DNA from 3 places in the Bacillus sp. 1A genome. Region 2 is predicted to be linked to each of the others. Evidence: a T-box and tRNA genes for the amino acid it is inferred to sense, from the RefSeq annotation. Region 2 holds a T-box; the other regions hold tRNA genes.

Region 1 (7,186 bases), 2.5 Mb from region 2:
GTCCACATCGACGGGGAGGTTTGGCACCTCGATGTCGGCTCATCGCATCCTGGGGCTGTAGTCGGTCCCAAGGGTTGGGCTGTTCGCCCATTAAAGCGGTACGCGAGCTGGGTTCAGAACGTCGTGAGACAGTTCGGTCCCTATCCGTCGTGGGCGTAGGAAATTTGAGAGGAGCTGTCCTTAGTACGAGAGGACCGGGATGGACGCACCGCTGGTGTACCAGTTGTTCTGCCAAGGGCATAGCTGGGTAGCTATGTGCGGAAGGGATAAGTGCTGAAAGCATCTAAGCATGAAGCCCCCCTCAAGATGAGATTTCCCATAGCGTAAGCTAGTAAGATCCCTGAAAGATGATCAGGTTGATAGGTTCGAGGTGGAAGCATGGTGACATGTGGAGCTGACGAATACTAATAGATCGAGGACTTAACCATATAATATGAAGCAATGTTATCTAGTTTTGAAAGAATATAAAAAACTTGTTGACTTTAAAAGTCAAATAAGTTACAATGATTCTTGTCTTAAATGAATACAGTCTGGTAATAATGGCAGAGAGGTCACACCCGTTCCCATACCGAACACGGAAGTTAAGCTCTCTAGCGCCGATGGTAGTTGGGACCTTGTCCCTGTGAGAGTAGGACGTTGCCAGGCAAATGGAGGATTAGCTCAGCTGGGAGAGCACCTGCCTTACAAGCAGGGGGTCGGCGGTTCGATCCCGTCATCCTCCACCATTTAGCCGACTTAGCTCAATTGGTAGAGCAACTGACTTGTAATCAGTAGGTTGGGGGTTCAAGTCCTCTAGTCGGCACCAGAAAATCATGGCGGTTGTGGCGAAGTGGTTAACGCACCGGATTGTGGCTCCGGCATTCGTGGGTTCGATTCCCATCAGTCGCCCCATTTTTTCTTTGAATAATTAATATGCGGGTGTGGCGGAATTGGCAGACGCACTAGACTTAGGATCTAGCGCCTTTGGCGTGGGGGTTCGACTCCCTTCACCCGCACTTTTAATAAAATAACTCATACATGTCTTGCGGAAGTAGTTCAGTGGTAGAATACAACCTTGCCAAGGTTGGGGTCGCGGGTTCGAATCCCGTCTTCCGCTCCAATTTTCAATATGACATGCCGGGGTGGCGGAACAGGCAGACGCACAGGACTTAAAATCCTGCGGTGGGTGACCACCGTGCGGGTTCGACCCCCGCCCTCGGCACCATATGCGCCCGTAGCTCAATTGGATAGAGCGTTTGACTACGGATCAAGAGGTTAGGGGTTCGACTCCTCTCGGGCGCGCTTTTATTAACGGGAAGTGGCTCAGCTTGGTAGAGCACCTGGTTTGGGACCAGGGGGTCGCAGGTTCAAATCCTGTCTTCCCGATTTTCCAAAAACATGGGGCCTTAGCTCAGCTGGGAGAGCGCCTGCCTTGCACGCAGGAGGTCAGCGGTTCGATCCCGCTAGGCTCCACTTATTTTAATATCTTTTATGGCGGTGTAGCTCAGCTGGCTAGAGCGTACGGTTCATACCCGTGAGGTCGGGGGTTCGATCCCCTCCGCCGCTACCATAAAGGACCTTTAGCTCAGCTGGTTAGAGCAGACGGCTCATAACCGTCCGGTCGTAGGTTCGAGTCCTACAAGGTCCACCACTAAAGCTTTATATCTCGGAGGTATACCCAAGTTCGGCTGAAGGGATCGGTCTTGAAAACCGACAGGCGGCGAGAGTCGCGCGGGGGTTCGAATCCCTCTACCTCCTCCATTTTTTCTAAATTAATATTTTATCATCGCGGGGTGGAGCAGCACGGTAGCTCGTCGGGCTCATAACCCGAAGGTCGCAGGTTCAAATCCTGTCCCCGCAACCAAATGGTCCCGTGGTGTAGTGGTTAACATGCCTGCCTGTCACGCAGGAGATCGCCGGTTCGACCCCGGTCGGGACCGCCATTTTTTTACATAAAGGCTCGGTAGCTCAGTCGGTAGAGCAGAGGACTGAAAATCCTCGTGTCGGCGGTTCGATTCCGTCCCGAGCCACCATTTTGAAGTCGCAAGCCGACTTAGCTCAACTGGTAGAGCAACTGACTTGTAATCAGTAGGTTGGGGGTTCAAGTCCTCTAGTCGGCACCACTTTCAAAATGAGCCATTAGCTCAGTTGGTAGAGCATCTGACTTTTAATCAGAGGGTCGAAGGTTCGAATCCTTCATGGCTCACCATTTACAATTTAATGCGGGTGTAGTTTAGTGGTAAAACAAGAGCCTTCCAAGCTCTGGTCGAGAGTTCGATTCTCTTCACCCGCTTTTCAATTATGGGCCTATAGCTCAGCTGGTTAGAGCGCACGCCTGATAAGCGTGAGGTCGATGGTTCGAGTCCATTTAGGCCCACCATAATTATTCCGCAGTAGCTCAGTGGTAGAGCTATCGGCTGTTAACCGATCGGTCGTAGGTTCGAGTCCTACCTGCGGAGCCATATTATAGAGAAGTACCCAAGTGGCTCAAGGGGCTCCCCTGCTAAGGGAGTAGATCGCGAACGCGGTGCGAGGGTTCGAATCCCTTCTTCTCTGCCAGAATTGGCCCGTTGGTCAAGTGGTTAAGACACCGCCCTTTCACGGCGGTAACACGGGTTCGAATCCCGTACGGGTCATACTAAAAGAGATAGCATAATCTGCTATCTCTTTTTTGTTGTGTAAAAGTGGACTTTTGATAGTCTGCTTTTTTATGCAATAGAAGAAATATGAAGTATTCGCTGTTGCAGTGGGGTACATAGAGAGCCGTAAATACAATCATGTTGTTTATTTGGACCTGTATGAATATGAAGGAACTATCTATCTAACAAATGATACTCAAGTTGAACTTTTACCCCAGCTGTATGGCTGTAGCCTCCTACACTTGGAGAAACCGATGAAAATACATCCGGGAGCTACTGTGGAAAATAAATAATATATAGAAGAAGCTGTCTCTCAATAGGGGTGATCTACTGGAGACAGCTTTTTTTATGTTGTCATTATTGTCGAGTTTTGTCGGTAAGTCGATATTCCTTGTCGAATCGTTGATATATTTTGAGTTACGGTAGATATATTCTAAAAATCGTTGATATATGAAAATAATCGCCGATATAATTTCACTTACCGACAAAAACGTAAGAAAATCCCTTTCACAATCTAAAGAAAACGCCTCCATTGAAATGGATTCCACACCTATTCCATCAACTTTACACTCTATGTGAAAAAGTTCACAAATAGGTCATAATTTGTGAAGTAATTCACAATAATACGTGCTACAATATGAATGTAAAGAAGTTAAACAACATTAAATTAGTATTTTAATTAATTACTTAAACAATCATAAAAAAATATATGTGAACAATAGAGAGGGGAAATTACCATGAAAAAAGGTATCAATCGTGTAGTATTAGTAGGAACAGGAGCTGTAGGTTGTAGTTACGCTTACTCAATGATCAACCAAGGTGTAGCTGAAGAATTCGTATTAGTAGATGTTAATGAAGCAAAAGCAGAAGGGGAAGCAATGGACTTAAGCCATGCGGTACCATTCTCTCCATCACCAACAAAAGTTTGGAGCGGTAGCTATGCAGATTGTAAAGATGCAGATCTAGTTGTTATCACTGCTGGATTACCACAAAAGCCAGGTGAAACTCGTTTAGATTTAGTTGAGAAAAACACAAAAATCTTTAAACAAATCGTTCGCGGTATTATGGATAGCGGATTCGATGGAATCTTCTTAATCGCAACTAACCCAGTTGATATTTTAACTTACGTAACTTGGAAAGAATCTGGTTTACCAAAAGAGCGCGTAATCGGTTCTGGTACTACTTTAGACTCTGCTCGTTTCCGTTACATGTTAGGTGACTACTTAGATGTAGATCCACGTAACGTTCATGCTTACATCGTTGGTGAACACGGTGACACTGAACTTCCAGTATGGAGCCACGCTACTATCGGTGTACAAAAACTAGAAACAATCTTAGCTAACAATGAACAGTACAAACAAGAAGACTTAGACAAAATCTTCGAAAACGTACGTGATGCAGCTTACCATATCATCGAGCGTAAAGGTGCAACTTACTACGGAATCGGTATGTCACTACTTCGTGTAACTAAAGCAATCTTAAGCAACGAGAACAGTGTATTAACTGTATCTGCATACCTTGAAGGACAATACGGTGAGAAAGATGCTTTCGTAGGTGTTCCAGCTGTTATTAACCGCGAAGGTGTACGTGAAATCGTAGAACTTGAGCTAAATGAAGATGAAAAAGCGAAATTCGCTCATTCTGTAAAAGTATTAAAAGAAACAATGGCACCAGTACTATAATAATTGCTAAATAATTCAGAGGCGGGAAACTGCTTCCTACCTCTGAGTTTTTATATAATTTAAAGGATTTACCGAAAGAATTCTCTTTCCAGAGGCGCATGAAGGGCGATAGCCCAGTGATAGGTGGGAGATGAATTTCGGTTTGGCATAGCCAAAAACTTTTGATAAACTAGCTATATGAAGTTCTTTGATAACTTGATATAGAAGGTTGCAGGAAGAAAATAGCGTGCGAAAACCAAGCCATTCGGTTCCTGCGTAAAATATCAACCGTATAAAGAGAGCGTCCAATCGTTGGACATCTAGGGGTGGAACGCCCCGAAGTAACGCTCAGGGAGACGAAAGGTTACTTTCGTCGTGGAACTGAGAAGCTACCACTTCAAGCTTTGCTAAGTGGCGAGTAGTTCACTATAAATTCCTTTTCCGGTTTCCCTTGTATATCCCCAATATACCCCTTTTGCTGGATAAGGGTCGTTTATAGAAAAGAGCACTCTACTTTATATAGAGTGCTCTTTATTATTATTTTTTAGGTGTTAATCCTAATTTCTTTAAAATATCTGCCAGTGTACCGCTTTTTGATTTTTCAACAGGTATTTGTGATTTAGATGCATCTGGACCTTTTTTCAAGAAGTTCTTTTCAACGAAACGAATATCTTTTTCATCGACAATGCCATCTTTGTTAAGGTCGCCGTCTTTCACAGATAGTCCTTTTTTACCATAGTTGCTAGCGATAATTTCAGCATCTTTTATATCAATTACTTTATCAGCATTTACATCGCCAGCAAGATTTTCGTCAGGTCGTGCATAATAATATTGACCAAGCAGCTTACCATCTTTTTCAGTACCTAGTTTTGTAGTTAGTCGGCTTGTTAAATGTCCTGGAACCTCCACGTATAAGTTATAATCACGTGTATTAACAGGAAGTCCATTCAATTTGAAGTAACCGTATTTATCAAGTGAGCCTTCAAACTTATGACGGTAAGAATCCGTTGCATATACTTTTACACCAAGCTTTGTATAATCGAATTTCTCATCTAAATATCCACGTTCATTTAAGAATGCACCAGGTTTAATATTTCCTTCTACTTTTGAGTTTAAAGACATAACTGAGAATGTTTGATCTTGAAGTACACGCATTCTGTTTGGCTCTGATTCACCTTGTTTCCAGTAAACGAACACTGGTAAATCTAATTGAGCATTTGCTTCATAAAACTCATCATTTTCTACCTTGAAAGTTATATCAATGAACGGGAAGTCACCATCTAATCCGGCGAAGTTTTTATCATCGATAGCTCCGCCTACTGTAACAGAACCTTCTTCTAGTTTCGGTTCATTCACTTTTGCGGTTACCCCTTTTTCAGAAAGGAGTTTTTCAAAAGCAGGATTCAATTTCGCATTTGCAAATTTGAAGTTCTTCTCTAGGAATTTTACGTTAAATTCTCCAGATACAAATTGTTTCACATGTTTGGCGTTTAGTGTCACAGTGAACTCATCATCTTTATATAATTCTTTTTTATCATAACTAGCTTTCGCATATTGAGCACCTTGCGGAATAAACCAATAGTTATTTACACCGCTTGGATAGTCAGGACCTGCAGTTGCATAATCGAAAATATATACGCCTGTGTTCATTGGACCTTCAGTTTTAAAGGAATCAGGTGTAATACCAACTTTAAAGTCACCATTTTCAGTAATAGGTAAAAACTTGTGCAAGTATGGAGAATAGTCATAGTACATAACGCCGTTCGCTTCTTGCGTAATGTTTAATCCTTTTCCTCTTAAGTAGTCAACGTTAGAATCATATACATTTCCTTTAATCCATAGTGCTTTTTTACCGTCTTCTACTGTATAGTTTTCTTCATTTAATTCATAAATACCAGGCTGTAATCCAGTTAATTTCACTTCTGGTGGTGTATTATCAATTACGACGTAATCGCCTTTCACACGTGCCTTCCCGGCTTTATCGTAGCCAACAAATTCAATTGTGTAATCTCCTTCAGGTAAGTCGATTTTCTCATCACCAATTGGTTTTGCTGGATCATTTGTGAAAGGATACACTTTTCCGTTAAAGAATGAATCTAAGTAGTAGTACACATCCGTTTGTAGTCCACTCGTGTTTAACGTTCCAAGGAAACCGAGAGCTTTATTTGTTTTCGAATCTTTCACGATAAGATCTAACGTTTCAAGTTCGCTATTTAATTGGAACGCCCCGTGAACATATGATTCACGGTAGGGATTGAATGTAGATGTATCAGTTGAGATTGATTTTCTTGATAATAGTGCATTTTCAATACCAGGCTCTGACACACGAATAGAGAACGGAATTTGATACGTTTCTTCTTTATTTTTCGTGTTTGTAATATGAATATATCCTTCATATCGACCTTGCTTTGCACCAGCAGGAATATTAATTTTTGCTTCAATTTCATCAGATTTACCAGCATCAATCGTAATTGTTTCAGAAGTAGAAATTTTTACACCGTTTGCGGTAGCGTCGTTAATAGCAGAAGAAGCTGGTGTATAAGAAATTTCTGTTTTAAATTCTTTCTTCTCTTGTTTATTGCGGTTTTCAATTTTAATTTTTCGTTTTTGTTCAATTGATTCCCCGTCTTTTTGATAGTATTTACCGAATGCAATGGATCCAGTTTCTTCTGGTACTTCAATCACTTCATCATTGACAATTGTTTTTGTCGTATCTAACACTTTAAAACTGGTTTCTGTGTGAACAGAGTTATAAGCATCTACTCGTCCAGCTCCAACTTCATATACGGAATACTTTTCTTTTAAATCGTCAGCTGTGTTCATAAGAGACGCTTTTACATCGAATGGAGAGTATTCTGGGTGTTCTTGCAAAATAAGAGCAGCAACGCCAGCGATATGAGGAGATGC
Region 2 (7,186 bases):
CTCCATCTACTTTATACTTATACTTGCTTTCTTCAACAATTTCCATTTCTTTTAATGCCGCTTTATCTTGATCATTTGGATCATGAATTACAACATCATATACACGTGAGAAGTCTGTCATAATACCTACATTTTTTTGAAATGCCATACCTGCCGTCATTGCTCCTGCACCTAATGCAATTAACATCGCTACTGTACCTAATACTCTCGATAAACTATTTACTCTAAAGCGTAGCTGTGCATATGTAAAACTATTTAAGCCTGTTTCATTTCGTTTTTTATTCCCTTTAATTTTCATCACAAAAAATGGGAGCAATGAACTAAAGATGAAATATGTTCCAAGTGTTGTAACGATTGTCGCTATTATAAAACCGATTTCAGCAAACATTTTTATATTTACCATAAAATAGTATCCTGTACTTACTAGTAATACACCAAGTACAGTCATTATAATAATGCGAGTTTTACTTTTCTTCACTTCATCCAGTGTTTCATCTTCACGAATTAACTCCAATTCTGTTTTACGTAATAACCGGATGCTATTCATTAAACCAGTAATAAAAAATAGTATTAAGAAGAAAATAGCTGTAACTAAGATTGCTGGTGTATATACAGATGAATAACTACCTTTCGCTGAAATTTCCATACCATTCATTAAAAAGTTTCCTGCTACACTCGCAAGCAACATCCCTACTAAGATCCCGATAATAATACTGACAATCCCCATACCGAATGTTTCAATAAATAATAACTGTGCTACTTTTTTCTTTTTCGCACCGAGCATCATGTACATACCGAGTTCTTTTCTTCTTAATGTGAGTAAGAAAGAATTGGCATATATAATATAAAATACAGTAATGAACGATAATAGTATGGCACCTACCCAGAATACGAGTCTAATACTACTAATAAGACTATTATCTTTCGTAAATTCACTATTCATAGCCATCGTTTGGAACATGTAGAAAATACTAATACTAATAACGAGACCAATAAGTAAAACCATATAATCTTTTAACATCTTTTTCATACTATGACGTGATAATTTGAATAACATAGTCTCGCCCCCTACTTAGACTCAGCAGCTGAGCCCATATGAGCGAGCACACCTAAAATGTCTTGATAGAAATTTTCTCGTGTTCCTTGACGCTTTAACTCTTTATAAAGAAGACCGTCTTGAATAAATAAAATACGCTCACAATAACTCGCACTAAACGCATCGTGTGTAACCATCAAAATACTTACATTGTGATTTTCATGTAAATCTTGCATCGCTTCTAATAAGCTTTTTGCATTTTTACTATCAAGCGCACCAGTCGGTTCATCTGCTAATACGATTGCTGGATTATGTACTAAAGCTCGTGCTGCCGCCGTTCTTTGCTTTTGTCCACCAGAAACAGCAGTTGGATATTTCGTTAAAATTTCAGTAATCCCTAATTTCTTTGCAACCTCATTTACCTTCCCCGTAATCTCACTTGAAGGTACGCCTTGCAGAGAAAGTGGTAAAGCGATATTTTCATAAATTGATAAGTTTTCAAGTAAGTTAAAATCTTGAAAAATGAATCCTAATTTTTGAGATCGAAAATCAGATAATGCATTCCCCTTCATAGAAGTAATATTTGTACCAGCTATTGTCACACTGCCACCCGTTGCTTGATCCAATGTACTAATCACATTAAGTAGTGTCGTTTTGCCAGATCCAGAAGGACCCATAATCCCGACGAATTCTCCTTCTTTAATACTTAATGACACGCCTCTTAACGCTTTTGACTGATTCTCATTTCTTTTCCCATACGTTTTTTCTACACTTTCTACAGTAACTACATTTGTTGACATCTCTTTCACTCCATCCCTTTTGTATAAAATTAATTTCTCACATATTTCTTATCTTTTTCTCATGTAAATCCTTAATAATTTTTAAATTTTTCAATCAGAAAGGATTACACGAGTTACGTAAACCTTTTTCCTATTCCATATTCTCACTTTTCTAAAACTCGTTCCTTCGATTTCGCTTACATTTACCTTACATTTTTGTAAGGTGAAAAATATTACAGACCATTTCATAAGGTGGATTCATTTGTAATGAGCAAGTTTTTTATTTTTATCAAAATTAATAGGATACATAAATAACAATAATAATAAGTTAAAAAAACAATATAATTTTATTTTAAAACGATAAATCATATGATAAAATCATGTTGTCATTAAATAAACGAGGTGCTTTTTATGAAACAAGTTACAACACTCTTTTTAAAACTAGCTATTGTTTTTATAGGTATAGTAGTACTTGCATTGTGCATATTTTTAGTTCCTAAAATCGGGAATTTCGCTGGAGAATTGTATCCAGCTATTGCTTATATGAAATCTCTCGTTTTAATCGATATGTACGTAGCGACGATACCTTTTTACTTCGCTCTGTATCAAGTTTTTAAACTTTTAAGTTATATTGATAAGAACAAAGCGTTCTCGGTATTATCAGTAAAGGCTTTAAAAAATATAAAATACTGTGCCCTCACTATCGGTACCATATACATACTAGGTATGCCACTTTACTATCTTATGGCAAAAAAAATTGATCCTCCAAGTTTTATACCAATTGGATTGATCATTATTTTCTCCTCTATCGTGATTGCTGTTTTTGCTGCAGTTCTCCAAAAGCTCTTACAAGAAGCCATTAATATAAAATCAGAAAATGATTTAACGGTATGAAGTGAAGTATATGGCAATAAATGATGAAGGGATAGCGATTAAGCTATCCCTTCATCATTTATTATGGTTCTTTAATGAGTTTAAATTCAGTAATACATGTTAATGGTGTATTTTATTATCAATCTCTATTTCTTATTTTTTATTTCCTCTTTTATACTCTCCACAAACCCATTTAGTTCAATAACTTCTGACTGGTCTTCACCGTATTTACGTACATTTACAGATCCGTTCTCCATTTCCTTATCCCCAATAACAAGAACATAAGGAACTTTTTGCATTTGTGCTTCTCTTATTTTATATCCTAACTTTTCATCTCGTACATCTCTTTCCACACGAATGCCAGCTTGTGCTAATTTATCCGCAATCTCATCTGCGTATTGTACATGGACTGCATTCGAAACTGGAATGACCTTCACTTGAACCGGTGCCACCCATGCCGGGAACGAGCCTCCAAAGTGCTCAATTAATATCGCTAAGAAACGGTCTAACGATCCTAAAACTGCTCTGTGAATGACAACTGGTCTTCTCTTTTCATTCTTCTCATCTATATAATTTAAATCAAACTTCTCTGGCATTTGGAAATCTAGTTGGATTGTCCCGCACTGATGACTTCTATTTAAAGCGTCTTTAATATGGAAGTCGATTTTCGGTCCATAAAATGCACCGTCACCTTCATTTAGTCTATATTTATAATTCAATGAATGTAATACATTTTCTAATGCCTCTTCTGCTTGCTCCCACAACTTATCATCACCCATTGAATCTTCTGGACGAGTAGAAAGCTCTACTTCATATTCGAATCCAAAAGTTTTATAAACGTAATCAATTTGCGCCATTACAGATTTAATTTCATCTTCAATTTGTTCTGGAGTTACAAATAAATGAGCATCATCTTGGCAGAAAGTACGTACTCTTAATAATCCATTTAATGCCCCGCTAAATTCGTGTCGGTGTACTTGACCGAACTCACACATACGAATTGGCAATTCGCGATAAGAGTGTAATTTATTTTTGAACATTAACATATGTCCTGGGCAGTTCATTGGTTTTAATGCGAAACTTTTATTGTCTACTTCAGAGAAATACATGTTGTCTTTGTAATGTCCCCAGTGTCCTGATTTCTCCCATAATTCTTGGTTCATCATAAACGGAGTACGTACTTCTTGATACTTATACTCTTTTTGAATTTCTCTTAAAAATGCTTCTAATTCATTACGAATAATTTGTCCTTTCGGTAAATAAAATGGCATTCCCGGAGCCTCTTCAGAAAACATAAATAACTCCAGCTCACTACCTAATTTACGATGATTTCTTTTTGCTGCTTCTTCAACGAAATGTAAATAATCTTCTAATTCTTTTTGAGAAGAGAACGCAACACCATATATACGCTGAAGCACTTGATTGTTACTATCACCTCGCCAATATGCACCAGAAACGTGAGTTAATTGGAATGCTTTCAAATAGCCTGTTGACGGTAAATGAGGTCCTCTACATAAGTCTACAAATTCACCTTGTTTATATAGTGTTACACTTTCCCCACTAGGAATTGCTTCTAACAATTCTAATTTCAGGTGATCATTCATTTCTTGAAACAGTTTTTTTGCCTCTTCTCGTGAAACCTCAACTCGCTCTATTTTTATATTTTCATTTATAATTTTTTTCATTTCTTTTTCGATTTCCGGTAAATCTTCTACGTTTACACTACTCGGAAGATCCATATCATAATAAAATCCATTTTCAATAACAGGTCCTACACCAAGGTTTACATTACCATGCATTCTCTTTACAGCTTGCGCTAAAATATGTGCCGCAGAGTGTCTTGCAATTTCTACCCCTTCATTTGAATCTATAGTAACGATTTCTACTTCCGCATTTCCTTCAATATTTCGGCGTAAATCATATAACTGATCATTTACTTTCCCTGCGACTGCTTTCTTTTTTAAACGACTGCTAATGGATCCCGCAATTTCTTCTAAAGTAATTCCTTTTACAAATTCTTTAACGCTTCCATCCGGAAATTTCATTTCAATCATCTGTTCTTTCATTTTTCATCTCTCCATTTCATAATAAAAAGCACACTCATCCCTAAAATAGGGACGAGCGTGCTTTTACCCGTGGTTCCACCCAGATTCCCATTGTAAATATACAATGGCTTCTTTTACGGTAACGTCGTTTACACGGCACTAGATACTTAATTTCCCCAGTGCAGCTCTAAGGTGGTAAGTTATTTTTCTGCGTTAGGAAGTTCTCAGCTTTCCTTCCTTCTCTGTATAACCGGATAAAATAACTCGTGTCCTTTTCTTCGCTTATTATGAAATTGAATACAAAAAAGCATATTCATCCCTAAAATAGGGACGAATATGCTTATATCCGTGGTTCCACCCAGATTCCCATCACAAAAAACATAATGGCTTCTTTTGCGATAACGTCGCTTACACGGCACTAGATACTTAGTTTCCCCAGTGCAGCTCTAAGGTGGTAAGTTATTTTTCTGCGTTAGGAAGTTCTCAGCTTTCCTTCCTTCTCTGTATAACCGGATAAAATAACTCGTGTCCTTTTCTTTGCTTTTAAAAGTACATCCATTAATTGTTATTTACTATATCTTATTCATTTTATTTTTGCAAGTGTTTAAAAATGATTTTTTATTAAATAAAAAAAGAAACCAAAAATAGATTTTTGGTTTCCTCTTCTCAATTTTACCAATCTTGTGGTTCGTAATTTAAGTCTGAAAATAGACGTCGTTTCTCTTTCTTCGATAAATCTCTCCACTGTCCAACAGGTAAATTATTTAATTCTATATTCATAATTCTTGTACGCTTTAAAGTGTATACTTGATAACCTAAAGCCTCACACATACGACGAATTTGACGATTCAATCCTTGAGTTAAAATAATTTGGAATTCATATTTTGATAACTGTGTTACCTCACAAGGAAGCGTTTTCGTTCCTAAAATTTTCACACCAGCTGCCATTTTCTCTAGAAAATCAGGTGTAATTGGCTTATCTACTGAAACGATATATTCTTTTTCATGTTTGTTTTCAGCACGTAAAATTTCATTTACAATATCACCATCATTCGTTAATAAAATTAAACCGTCTGAGTCTTTATCAAGACGTCCAATGTGACTAATTCGTAATGGATGATTCACTAAATCGATAATATTACCTTTTACAGCTTTTTCACTCGTACATGTAATACCTACTGGTTTATTTAAAGCGATATATACGTGATCTCGAGCAATACGAAGTTGCTCTCCATTTACACGTACATCATCACCTGGATTTACTTGGTCACCAATTTTTGCAACCTTACCGTTAATAATTACTCTTCTCTCATTAATTAGTTTATCTGCTCCACGTCGAGACGCTTTTCCAGCTTCACTAATAAATTTATTGATACGCAAATTAGGCACATCCTTTTCAAAAAAATTCAAGCTCACACTGCTTCTACCGTACAATACAAAAGGGTAAGCCTTCTATTATAACTTAAATATATTAACATGAAAGGGTATATAACGTCTTCTATTAATTACTCGTTTATAAGAAAATATCTTTATTATACATTCATTTATGCACGTTTTGTACACTTAATATACAAGCCACTCTTCCTTACATATAGCTTGTTTACCTCTTATATCTTTTAAATCCTCATGAATATTAGCTAGTTTATACAACTCTGGGAAAATCTCTTCTACATAATTTTGATGCGCCATTTCATCTTTCCAATAAGTTAACTCTATGTAACAATTTTCATTTTTTAAAGACTTCCCAACAACTCCACCTAACATCCCTTTTGCATTTTCCATCCCTTTATTCCAAATTGTTTCTTGTTTATGTAAAAACTGCTTTTCTCTCTGTTGTTTTACATCACAAATTGCAACTCTTACAAATGACCCATCTGTAACAACGTCTTTCAAAGGCATATCAGTTATATCATACAACGTTTGAAACAATTCAATTTCACATGAAAGAAACGTATCCTCTTGATTACTATTTAAATAAATGGTATCGTGTGCACTATTCATAAATGATTGATACGCACTTCTATCTTCCCATAAAGTAAATACACATGCCTCATCCTCATACCATCCACCAAATTGCCCATGAAATCCATCTAGATGCTGTATAGCTTGCCATTTTTCTTGTGCTTTTGAAAATAACTCTTTTTTCTCTTCTTCCACTTTACAGTAGATTGTTTTTAGTAACATTTTTAACTCCCCCTTAGGATATAATTTATCTTCCACTTATATTTTTAGTTTACATAATGTTTTTATGATCTCTTCAGCACTCTTTATGTGCATAGAGAACTAATCATATTTATCACTACATCTATCAAACCATCTATCTGATTTTATTTCAAATAATTCAGAATCAAAAGAAAAGATGTAACTCTTAACGAATTACAACTTTAGCTTATCTCTCTTATTCATCTTTTGCTCAAATAAATAATACGTAATTTCTCCCGGATAATGTAATA
Region 3 (7,186 bases), 1.8 Mb from region 2:
TAACCTACGGGTCTTATCGACCCGGGAGACAGTGTCAGGTGGGCAGTTTGACTGGGGCGGTCGCCTCCTAAAGTGTAACGGAGGCGCCCAAAGGTTCCCTCAGAATGGTTGGAAATCATTCGTAGAGTGCAAAGGCATAAGGGAGCTTGACTGCGAGACCTACAAGTCGAGCAGGGACGAAAGTCGGGCTTAGTGATCCGGTGGTTCCGCATGGAAGGGCCATCGCTCAACGGATAAAAGCTACCCCGGGGATAACAGGCTTATCTCCCCCAAGAGTCCACATCGACGGGGAGGTTTGGCACCTCGATGTCGGCTCATCGCATCCTGGGGCTGTAGTCGGTCCCAAGGGTTGGGCTGTTCGCCCATTAAAGCGGTACGCGAGCTGGGTTCAGAACGTCGTGAGACAGTTCGGTCCCTATCCGTCGTGGGCGTAGGAAATTTGAGAGGAGCTGTCCTTAGTACGAGAGGACCGGGATGGACGCACCGCTGGTGTACCAGTTGTTCTGCCAAGGGCATAGCTGGGTAGCTATGTGCGGAAGGGATAAGTGCTGAAAGCATCTAAGCATGAAGCCCCCCTCAAGATGAGATTTCCCATAGCGTAAGCTAGTAAGATCCCTGAAAGATGATCAGGTTGATAGGTTCGAGGTGGAAGCATGGTGACATGTGGAGCTGACGAATACTAATAGATCGAGGACTTAACCATATAATATGTAGCAATGTTATCTAGTTTTGAGAGAACATAAAAAAACTTGTTGACTTTTAAAGTAAATAAGTTATAATAATGATTGTCTCAAAAGAATAATGTCTGGTAATGATGGCAGAGAGGTCACACCCGTTCCCATACCGAACACGGAAGTTAAGCTCTCTAGCGCCGATGGTAGTTGGGACCTTGTCCCTGTGAGAGTAGGACGTTGCCAGGCAATATTATTCCGCAGTAGCTCAGCGGTAGAGCTATCGGCTGTTAACCGATCGGTCGTAGGTTCGATTCCTACCTGCGGAGCCATTGGAGAGCTGTCCGAGTTGGCCGAAGGAGCACGATTGGAAATCGTGTATACGTCACAAGCGTATCAAGGGTTCGAATCCCTTGCTCTCCGCCATAGGATTTATCATATTTGGCCCGTTGGTCAAGTGGTTAAGACACCGCCCTTTCACGGCGGTAACACGGGTTCGAATCCCGTACGGGTCACCACTTTTGGAGGATTAGCTCAGCTGGGAGAGCACCTGCCTTACAAGCAGGGGGTCGGCGGTTCGATCCCGTCATCCTCCACCATATAAATTATATGAATAGTATTATCGCGGGGTGGAGCAGCACGGTAGCTCGTCGGGCTCATAACCCGAAGGTCGCAGGTTCAAATCCTGTCCCCGCAACCAAATGGTCCCGTGGTGTAGTGGTTAACATGCCTGCCTGTCACGCAGGAGATCGCCGGTTCGACCCCGGTCGGGACCGCCATTTTAATAAGGCTCGGTAGCTCAGTCGGTAGAGCAGAGGACTGAAAATCCTCGTGTCGGCGGTTCGATTCCGTCCCGAGCCACCATTTATCTTAATAATATACGCCGGCTTAGCTCAATTGGTAGAGCAACTGACTTGTAATCAGTAGGTTGGGGGTTCAAGTCCTCTAGCCGGCACCATGTAAGTTTCGGAGGGGTAGCGAAGTGGCTAAACGCGGCGGACTGTAAATCCGCTCCTTCGGGTTCGGCAGTTCGAATCTGCCCCCCTCCACCATTTACATAGGGGCATAGTTTAAAGGTAGAACTGAGGTCTCCAAAACCTCCAGTGTGGGTTCGATTCCTACTGCCCCTGCCAAATATATTTACACAACATGGCGGTTGTGGCGAAGTGGTTAACGCACCGGATTGTGGCTCCGGCATTCGTGGGTTCGATTCCCATCAGTCGCCCCATTTTTATTTTTAAAATTACAAATAATCTAATTGATACTTACATATAATTAAGTAAGAATTCGATGGGCTATAGCCAAGCGGTAAGGCAACGGACTTTGACTCCGTCATGCGCTGGTTCGAATCCAGCTAGCCCAGCCATTTTTGCGGAAGTAGTTCAGTGGTAGAATACAACCTTGCCAAGGTTGGGGTCGCGGGTTCGAATCCCGTCTTCCGCTCCAATAAAATTTAACATGGCGGCATAGCCAAGTGGTAAGGCAGAGGTCTGCAAAACCTTTACCACCGGTTCAAATCCGGTTGCCGCCTTTCTTTTGTGCCGATGTGGCGGAATTGGCAGACGCGCACGACTCAAAATCGTGTTCCTTCGGGAGTGTCGGTTCGACCCCGACCATCGGTATCATGAACGGCGTAAAAAACTCTATACAATTAGTATAGAGTTTTTTTGTGTTTTCTTTTCATTACATGACAAAATAAGCACAAAAAGTGTACGGTGAGTAAACTGCGAAACATTAAAAGGATAAAAACAAACATTCATTTTTATCCTTTTAAGTGTGGTATTCTATAAAATTCCAGCAAAATATTGTATATACAATATTCCCTTCGAGCACTCTAGAGAGAATTTCTCCACCCCGGTGACATGAAGTTAAATCCGATAGCACCAGTAGATATTAGTACATTATCAACGGTTAAGTTTGTAATTTCTAAAAACCTCTTTTCAAACTCTTCTTTGTTGTACTTGTACATAGTTGAGTGGCACGCCCACATGTGCGTTGAAGTACTCAACCAATCTCCTAATTCCTTTAATTCAGGAAACGACTCAAATTGAATTGGTTCATCTAATTTCATGAATCTCACTTGATAGATAGTTGGGTTTAACTGCTCTCCTATTCCTTTCAGACCATGTGCTTTTTTCTCATGTGAATGTGTCATAATTCTCCTTCCATCTTTCTTCAAATTTTTTCCTGTTTTTATTATATAACGATAGAAAGTAGTTATAGGGAAATTATAGAAATATGTATCAGCGATATAAAAAGACTCTAACATTTCTGTTAGAGTCTTTTTTGTTAAATTATACTATGTGCTTCTAAAATTCGTAATAAATGTAGAAATTCATGTATAATATAACTTGTCGAAAGAACAAAATGATAGTAATTTATATTATGTCTGTAATATGAATCAAAAATGAACTTTTTATATTTCTTTTAAAAATGTGTTGAATACACATTATATTTCATATTAATATTTTTATGTAGATTTAAAACGGGAAAGAGAGTGGAAAGTATGGGTCGTAAATGGAATAATATTAAAGAAAAAAAAGCATCAAAAGATGCAAATACAAGCCGTATATACGCGAAATTTGGACGTGAGATTTATGTGGCAGCAAAACAAGGCGAGCCAGATCCAGAATCAAACCAAGCGCTTAGAGTTGTATTAGAACGTGCGAAAACATACAACGTGCCAAGAACAATTATTGATCGTGCAGTTGAAAAGGCAAAAGGCGGTTCAGAAGAAAATTATGACGAGCTTCGTTATGAAGGATTCGGACCAAACGGATCTATGGTAATTGTAGATACACTTACAAATAACGTAAACCGTACTGCAGCAGATGTACGAGCTGCATTTAGCAAAAACAGTGGTAACATGGGTGTAAACGGTTCTGTAGCTTACATGTTTGATGCGACAGCTGTTATCGGTCTTGAAGGTAAAACATCAGATGAAGTTCTTGAAATTTTAATGGAAGCAGATGTTGATGCACGTGACATTCTAGAAGAAGAAGATTCTGTTATCGTGTATGCTGAACCTGATCAATTCCATTCCGTACAATCTGCACTTAAAGATGCTGGTGTTGAAGAATTCACAGTTGCAGAATTAACAATGCTTGCACAAAGTGATGTAGAACTTCCTGAAGATGCTCAAGTACAATTTGAAAAAATGGTTGATGCATTAGAAGATTTAGAAGATGTGCAACAAGTTTACCACAACGTAGACTTAGGAGAATAATACGATAGAAGCCCCTATTCATTTAACGGATAGGGGCTTTTTTTCATGAAGTTAATTAAGAGGATGAATTAGTAAAGGTATTTTGTTTTAGATAGGGAATATGCTTATAGGGATATGTGAAATATTCATTATTGCTAGGAGGCTTAATATGGAACATAAAACACCAAAGCATATCGTTGCTGTAGCAGGTTATTTAACAAATGAAAAAGATGAAGTGTTATTAGCTAAAGTACATTGGCGATCGGATACGTGGGAGTTGCCAGGAGGACAGGTGGAAGAAGGAGAAGCGCTCGATCAAGCAATTTGTAGGGAAATAAATGTTTGAGGAAACGGGTTTAACTGTGAAGCCGGTTGGAGTTACAGGTGTTTACTATAATGCTTCTATGCATATTTGATCTGTTGTTTTTAAAGTCGCATATGTGAGCGGTGAAATAAAAATTCAACCTGAAGAAATACAAGAGGCTAAATTTGTTGCTTTAAATGAAGAGAACATAGATGAGTATATAACGCGTCCTCATATGAAATCCAGAACGCTTGATGCGATGAGAGCAACACATTGTATTCCGTACGAAACGTGGGAAGTGCAGCCATATAATTTAATAGGTAGATTGTAAAGAAAAGAGTAGCCGGTTTGAGATACAATCAAATCACTACTCTTTTTTGTATACTGTTTAAGAAAAAGGTCAAAATAATAATAGTGTTAGTGTTGATTTTTAGAACGTTTGTTCTGTATAATGTATGATATATTGTATACATTTAGATTACTAGATACTTACAAATATATATATTTGTAGATGATATAATGAAAATAGGGTGTTTTAATAGGGAAGTATAGGCTTAAGGTATACTCTGCTATTGGTTTAGCATAATCTATATTCAATATTTCAGATGAATAGTAGATAAAAAAAGACTGTGATACAATACTTTTTTATACCTTACAATGATGTAAGGTACGTGTAAGAGAAATCGATGGGATGTTTTTTTACAACAAGGTATTCTTAAAGTAAGAGTTATACGCTGTGTGGAAAAGAGGTGTTCAAGATGAAAGAACGAGTATTATCTAGGGTGAACTATCATCAAAAAGTTGCATTAAATCCAATGACTAAATTCTTTTATAAAGCCATTATTTTATTATTATTGTTAAGTTGTACGTTATTATTCATTGGAAATGTAATGATCGAGCAAAGTGATATTAGTAAATTACATGTACCGGCTAAGTTAGAGGTGCCAGAATCATTAACACATGCATTTATTGCGACAGAAGATAAAAGGTTTTATCATCATAATGGTTTAGATTATATAGCGATTGTCAGAGCGTCTGTTGAGAATATAAAGGCTGGTGGTGTTGTGCAAGGCGGAAGCACAATTACACAGCAGTTATCCAAAAATGCTTTTTTAACGAATGAACGTACATTTTCTCGTAAGTGGAAAGAAATTTTTTATACGAAAAAAATTGAACGTACATTTACGAAGGATGAAATTTTAAAATTGTATGTAAGTAATATTTATTACGGAGAAGGAGCATGGGGAATTGAAAAAGCAGCAAACCTTTACTTCGGTAAAAAGGTGAGCCAATTAACGTTGGCTGAAAGTGCAATGATGGCTGCTGTAGTAAAGGCACCCGCTTATTACTCACCTGCACAAAATTATGATAAGGCCGTAGAGAGACGAAATGTCGTTTTGAGATTAATGGAGAAAGAAGGCTATATCAATCATGATGAGTATGTGCAAGCAGTTAGTGAGAAATTAGTAATTCGTCATGATATAAAAACAGAGCGGTCGATGTTAAATAGTTCTCGTGAAAAAGCAGTAAGCTAAAGGAAGTTCCTACATAGGAGCTTCCTTTTTTTGAATAAATTGTGACAAATTGTGACACAATATCGTCACAAATATTGTGTTTTTGTAATTTATGTGAGCGTGTTCATTGCGTGACATATATAAGTGTTGATATTATGTGTATTGTGTACAATGTTGTATACAGAATATGAATTTAAAGAGGAATGTATATGAAATCAAATAAACTCATGGTTCTTGGTGTAGTTTTTTCTATCGCAGTATTGATTGTAATCGGAACAATAGCGTATAGCATCATAAATGACAAAAAAGATAAAGGGAATGAGATGTTTGCTTATTCCACACAACAATCTTTAGGGAAAGATGATGCCCCAGTTAAGGTAGTTGAATTTGGAGACTTCAAATGTCCTGCTTGTCGTACTTGGGATGTAACAGTATTACCACGATTAAAAGAAGAGTATATCGATAAAGGTAAAGTGCAGTTATACTTTATTAACTTCCCATTTATCGGAAAAGACTCTGATTTAGGTGCAGCAGCTGGTGAAGCAATTTATAAACAAGATCAAGATTCATTCTGGATTTTCTACGATGAGATTTATCAAAGTCAAAAGAAAGACACGGAAGAATGGATTACAGAAGAATTACTTCTTAACATTGTGAAAGAGAAGCTTCCGAAAGTTGATGTAGAACAATTTAAGAAAGATTTACACAGTAAAGAAATGAAAGAAAAAGTACGTAAAGATTCAGATCGTGCTCAAAAATTAAAAGTTCAAGGTGCTCCTTCAGTATATGTCAACGGAAATCTTGCAAACCCTGATTTCGATAGTATGAAGAAGGCGATTGATAAAGAATTGAAAAAGTGATGAGCTACTCATCACTTTTTCGACTTTTTTCGATAAAATTCTTGCTTCCGTTTTTTTTACATGCTATACTACTTTACATAAGTTATTCTAATATCTTATATGTATTTCATATTTGCGGGTGTAGTTTAGTGGTAAAACAAGAGCCTTCCAAGCTCTGGTCGAGAGTTCGATTCTCTTCACCCGCTCCAAATTTTATTAAATGTTTTTCTATAAATTGTGATCAACGCAGTGTTTCGTTTCTAAGATAAACGAGGCATTGCGTTTTTTAATGTTTGGAAAACATTATTTTATGCGAAAATAGAAGTAAAGAATAGTATTCCAAAAGTGAATTGCTAACTAATATAGACGTTACATAAAGGGTGAATTCATCTGAGGAGAAAGAAACAGTAAACAAAAATGTGCGTATATAGTAAAAAGTAATTATGAAACAATATAAACCAAAAGAATTTTCAGAAATGCTTAATGTCTCTGTTAAGACATTACAAAGGTGGGACAATCAAGGTGTTTTACCTGCTTACCGAAACCCAAAAGGAAGAAGATACTATACAGAAGAACAGTATAAGGAATATATGGGGATTCAAGAAGAACTTGTTCAGGATTTAATATCTATCATTCATGTATTTAGCTGTAGA

Evidence for each region. The T-box of region 2 lies ahead of thrS (threonine--tRNA ligase). A T-box ahead of a tRNA ligase gene usually reads a tRNA of that ligase, here a tRNA-Thr.
Region 1: it encodes a tRNA-Thr, which carries the amino acid that the T-box ahead of thrS (threonine--tRNA ligase) is inferred to sense. The anticodon was not compared.
Region 3: it encodes a tRNA-Thr, which carries the amino acid that the T-box ahead of thrS (threonine--tRNA ligase) is inferred to sense. The anticodon was not compared.

Annotation. Positions count from the first base shown of each region.
Region 1 is NZ_JBQYLZ010000001.1:1,680,207-1,687,392, forward strand. Features, by position in the region: rRNA gene ACUN0F_RS08385 (23S ribosomal RNA) at 1-428, shown strand, start outside; rRNA gene rrf (5S ribosomal RNA) at 530-645, shown strand; tRNA gene ACUN0F_RS08395 (tRNA-Val) at 650-725, shown strand; tRNA gene ACUN0F_RS08400 (tRNA-Thr) at 730-805, shown strand; tRNA gene ACUN0F_RS08405 (tRNA-His) at 816-891, shown strand; tRNA gene ACUN0F_RS08410 (tRNA-Leu) at 915-995, shown strand; tRNA gene ACUN0F_RS08415 (tRNA-Gly) at 1,025-1,099, shown strand; tRNA gene ACUN0F_RS08420 (tRNA-Leu) at 1,116-1,204, shown strand; tRNA gene ACUN0F_RS08425 (tRNA-Arg) at 1,208-1,281, shown strand; tRNA gene ACUN0F_RS08430 (tRNA-Pro) at 1,292-1,365, shown strand; tRNA gene ACUN0F_RS08435 (tRNA-Ala) at 1,380-1,452, shown strand; tRNA gene ACUN0F_RS08440 (tRNA-Met) at 1,473-1,549, shown strand; tRNA gene ACUN0F_RS08445 (tRNA-Ile) at 1,554-1,630, shown strand; tRNA gene ACUN0F_RS08450 (tRNA-Ser) at 1,648-1,740, shown strand; tRNA gene ACUN0F_RS08455 (tRNA-Met) at 1,767-1,843, shown strand; tRNA gene ACUN0F_RS08460 (tRNA-Asp) at 1,847-1,922, shown strand; tRNA gene ACUN0F_RS08465 (tRNA-Phe) at 1,937-2,012, shown strand; tRNA gene ACUN0F_RS08470 (tRNA-Thr) at 2,027-2,102, shown strand; tRNA gene ACUN0F_RS08475 (tRNA-Lys) at 2,113-2,188, shown strand; tRNA gene ACUN0F_RS08480 (tRNA-Gly) at 2,202-2,272, shown strand; tRNA gene ACUN0F_RS08485 (tRNA-Ile) at 2,283-2,359, shown strand; tRNA gene ACUN0F_RS08490 (tRNA-Asn) at 2,367-2,441, shown strand; tRNA gene ACUN0F_RS08495 (tRNA-Ser) at 2,448-2,538, shown strand; tRNA gene ACUN0F_RS08500 (tRNA-Glu) at 2,544-2,615, shown strand; partial or broken gene ACUN0F_RS08505 (IS4 family transposase) at 2,727-2,891, opposite strand; gene ACUN0F_RS08510 (L-lactate dehydrogenase) at 3,356-4,300, shown strand; gene ACUN0F_RS08515 (S8 family serine peptidase) at 4,817-7,186, opposite strand, start outside.
Region 2 is NZ_JBQYLZ010000001.1:4,205,441-4,212,626, forward strand. Features, by position in the region: gene ACUN0F_RS21530 (FtsX-like permease family protein) at 1-1,057, opposite strand, end outside; gene ACUN0F_RS21535 (ABC transporter ATP-binding protein) at 1,069-1,836, opposite strand; gene ACUN0F_RS21540 (DUF2975 domain-containing protein) at 2,227-2,709, shown strand; gene thrS (threonine--tRNA ligase) at 2,835-4,754, opposite strand; T-box leader at 4,799-5,021, opposite strand; T-box leader at 5,057-5,280, opposite strand; gene rluF (23S rRNA pseudouridine(2604) synthase RluF) at 5,406-6,113, opposite strand; gene ACUN0F_RS21555 (YdbC family protein) at 6,297-6,917, opposite strand; gene ACUN0F_RS21560 (hypothetical protein) at 7,110-7,186, opposite strand, start outside.
Region 3 is NZ_JBQYLZ010000001.1:6,042,463-6,049,648, reverse strand. Features, by position in the region: rRNA gene ACUN0F_RS31005 (23S ribosomal RNA) at 1-703, shown strand, start outside; rRNA gene rrf (5S ribosomal RNA) at 805-920, shown strand; tRNA gene ACUN0F_RS30995 (tRNA-Asn) at 929-1,003, shown strand; tRNA gene ACUN0F_RS30990 (tRNA-Ser) at 1,006-1,097, shown strand; tRNA gene ACUN0F_RS30985 (tRNA-Glu) at 1,115-1,189, shown strand; tRNA gene ACUN0F_RS30980 (tRNA-Val) at 1,195-1,270, shown strand; tRNA gene ACUN0F_RS30975 (tRNA-Met) at 1,295-1,371, shown strand; tRNA gene ACUN0F_RS30970 (tRNA-Asp) at 1,375-1,450, shown strand; tRNA gene ACUN0F_RS30965 (tRNA-Phe) at 1,460-1,535, shown strand; tRNA gene ACUN0F_RS30960 (tRNA-Thr) at 1,554-1,629, shown strand; tRNA gene ACUN0F_RS30955 (tRNA-Tyr) at 1,640-1,723, shown strand; tRNA gene ACUN0F_RS30950 (tRNA-Trp) at 1,731-1,804, shown strand; tRNA gene ACUN0F_RS30945 (tRNA-His) at 1,824-1,899, shown strand; tRNA gene ACUN0F_RS30940 (tRNA-Gln) at 1,963-2,037, shown strand; tRNA gene ACUN0F_RS30935 (tRNA-Gly) at 2,043-2,117, shown strand; tRNA gene ACUN0F_RS30930 (tRNA-Cys) at 2,132-2,202, shown strand; tRNA gene ACUN0F_RS30925 (tRNA-Leu) at 2,212-2,293, shown strand; gene ACUN0F_RS30920 (DUF3884 family protein) at 2,506-2,826, opposite strand; gene ACUN0F_RS30915 (YebC/PmpR family DNA-binding transcriptional regulator) at 3,178-3,897, shown strand; partial or broken gene ACUN0F_RS30910 (NUDIX hydrolase) at 4,046-4,511, shown strand; gene ACUN0F_RS30905 (transglycosylase domain-containing protein) at 4,939-5,715, shown strand; gene ACUN0F_RS30900 (DsbA family protein) at 5,904-6,554, shown strand; tRNA gene ACUN0F_RS30895 (tRNA-Gly) at 6,669-6,742, shown strand; gene ACUN0F_RS30890 (MerR family transcriptional regulator) at 6,977-7,186, shown strand, end outside.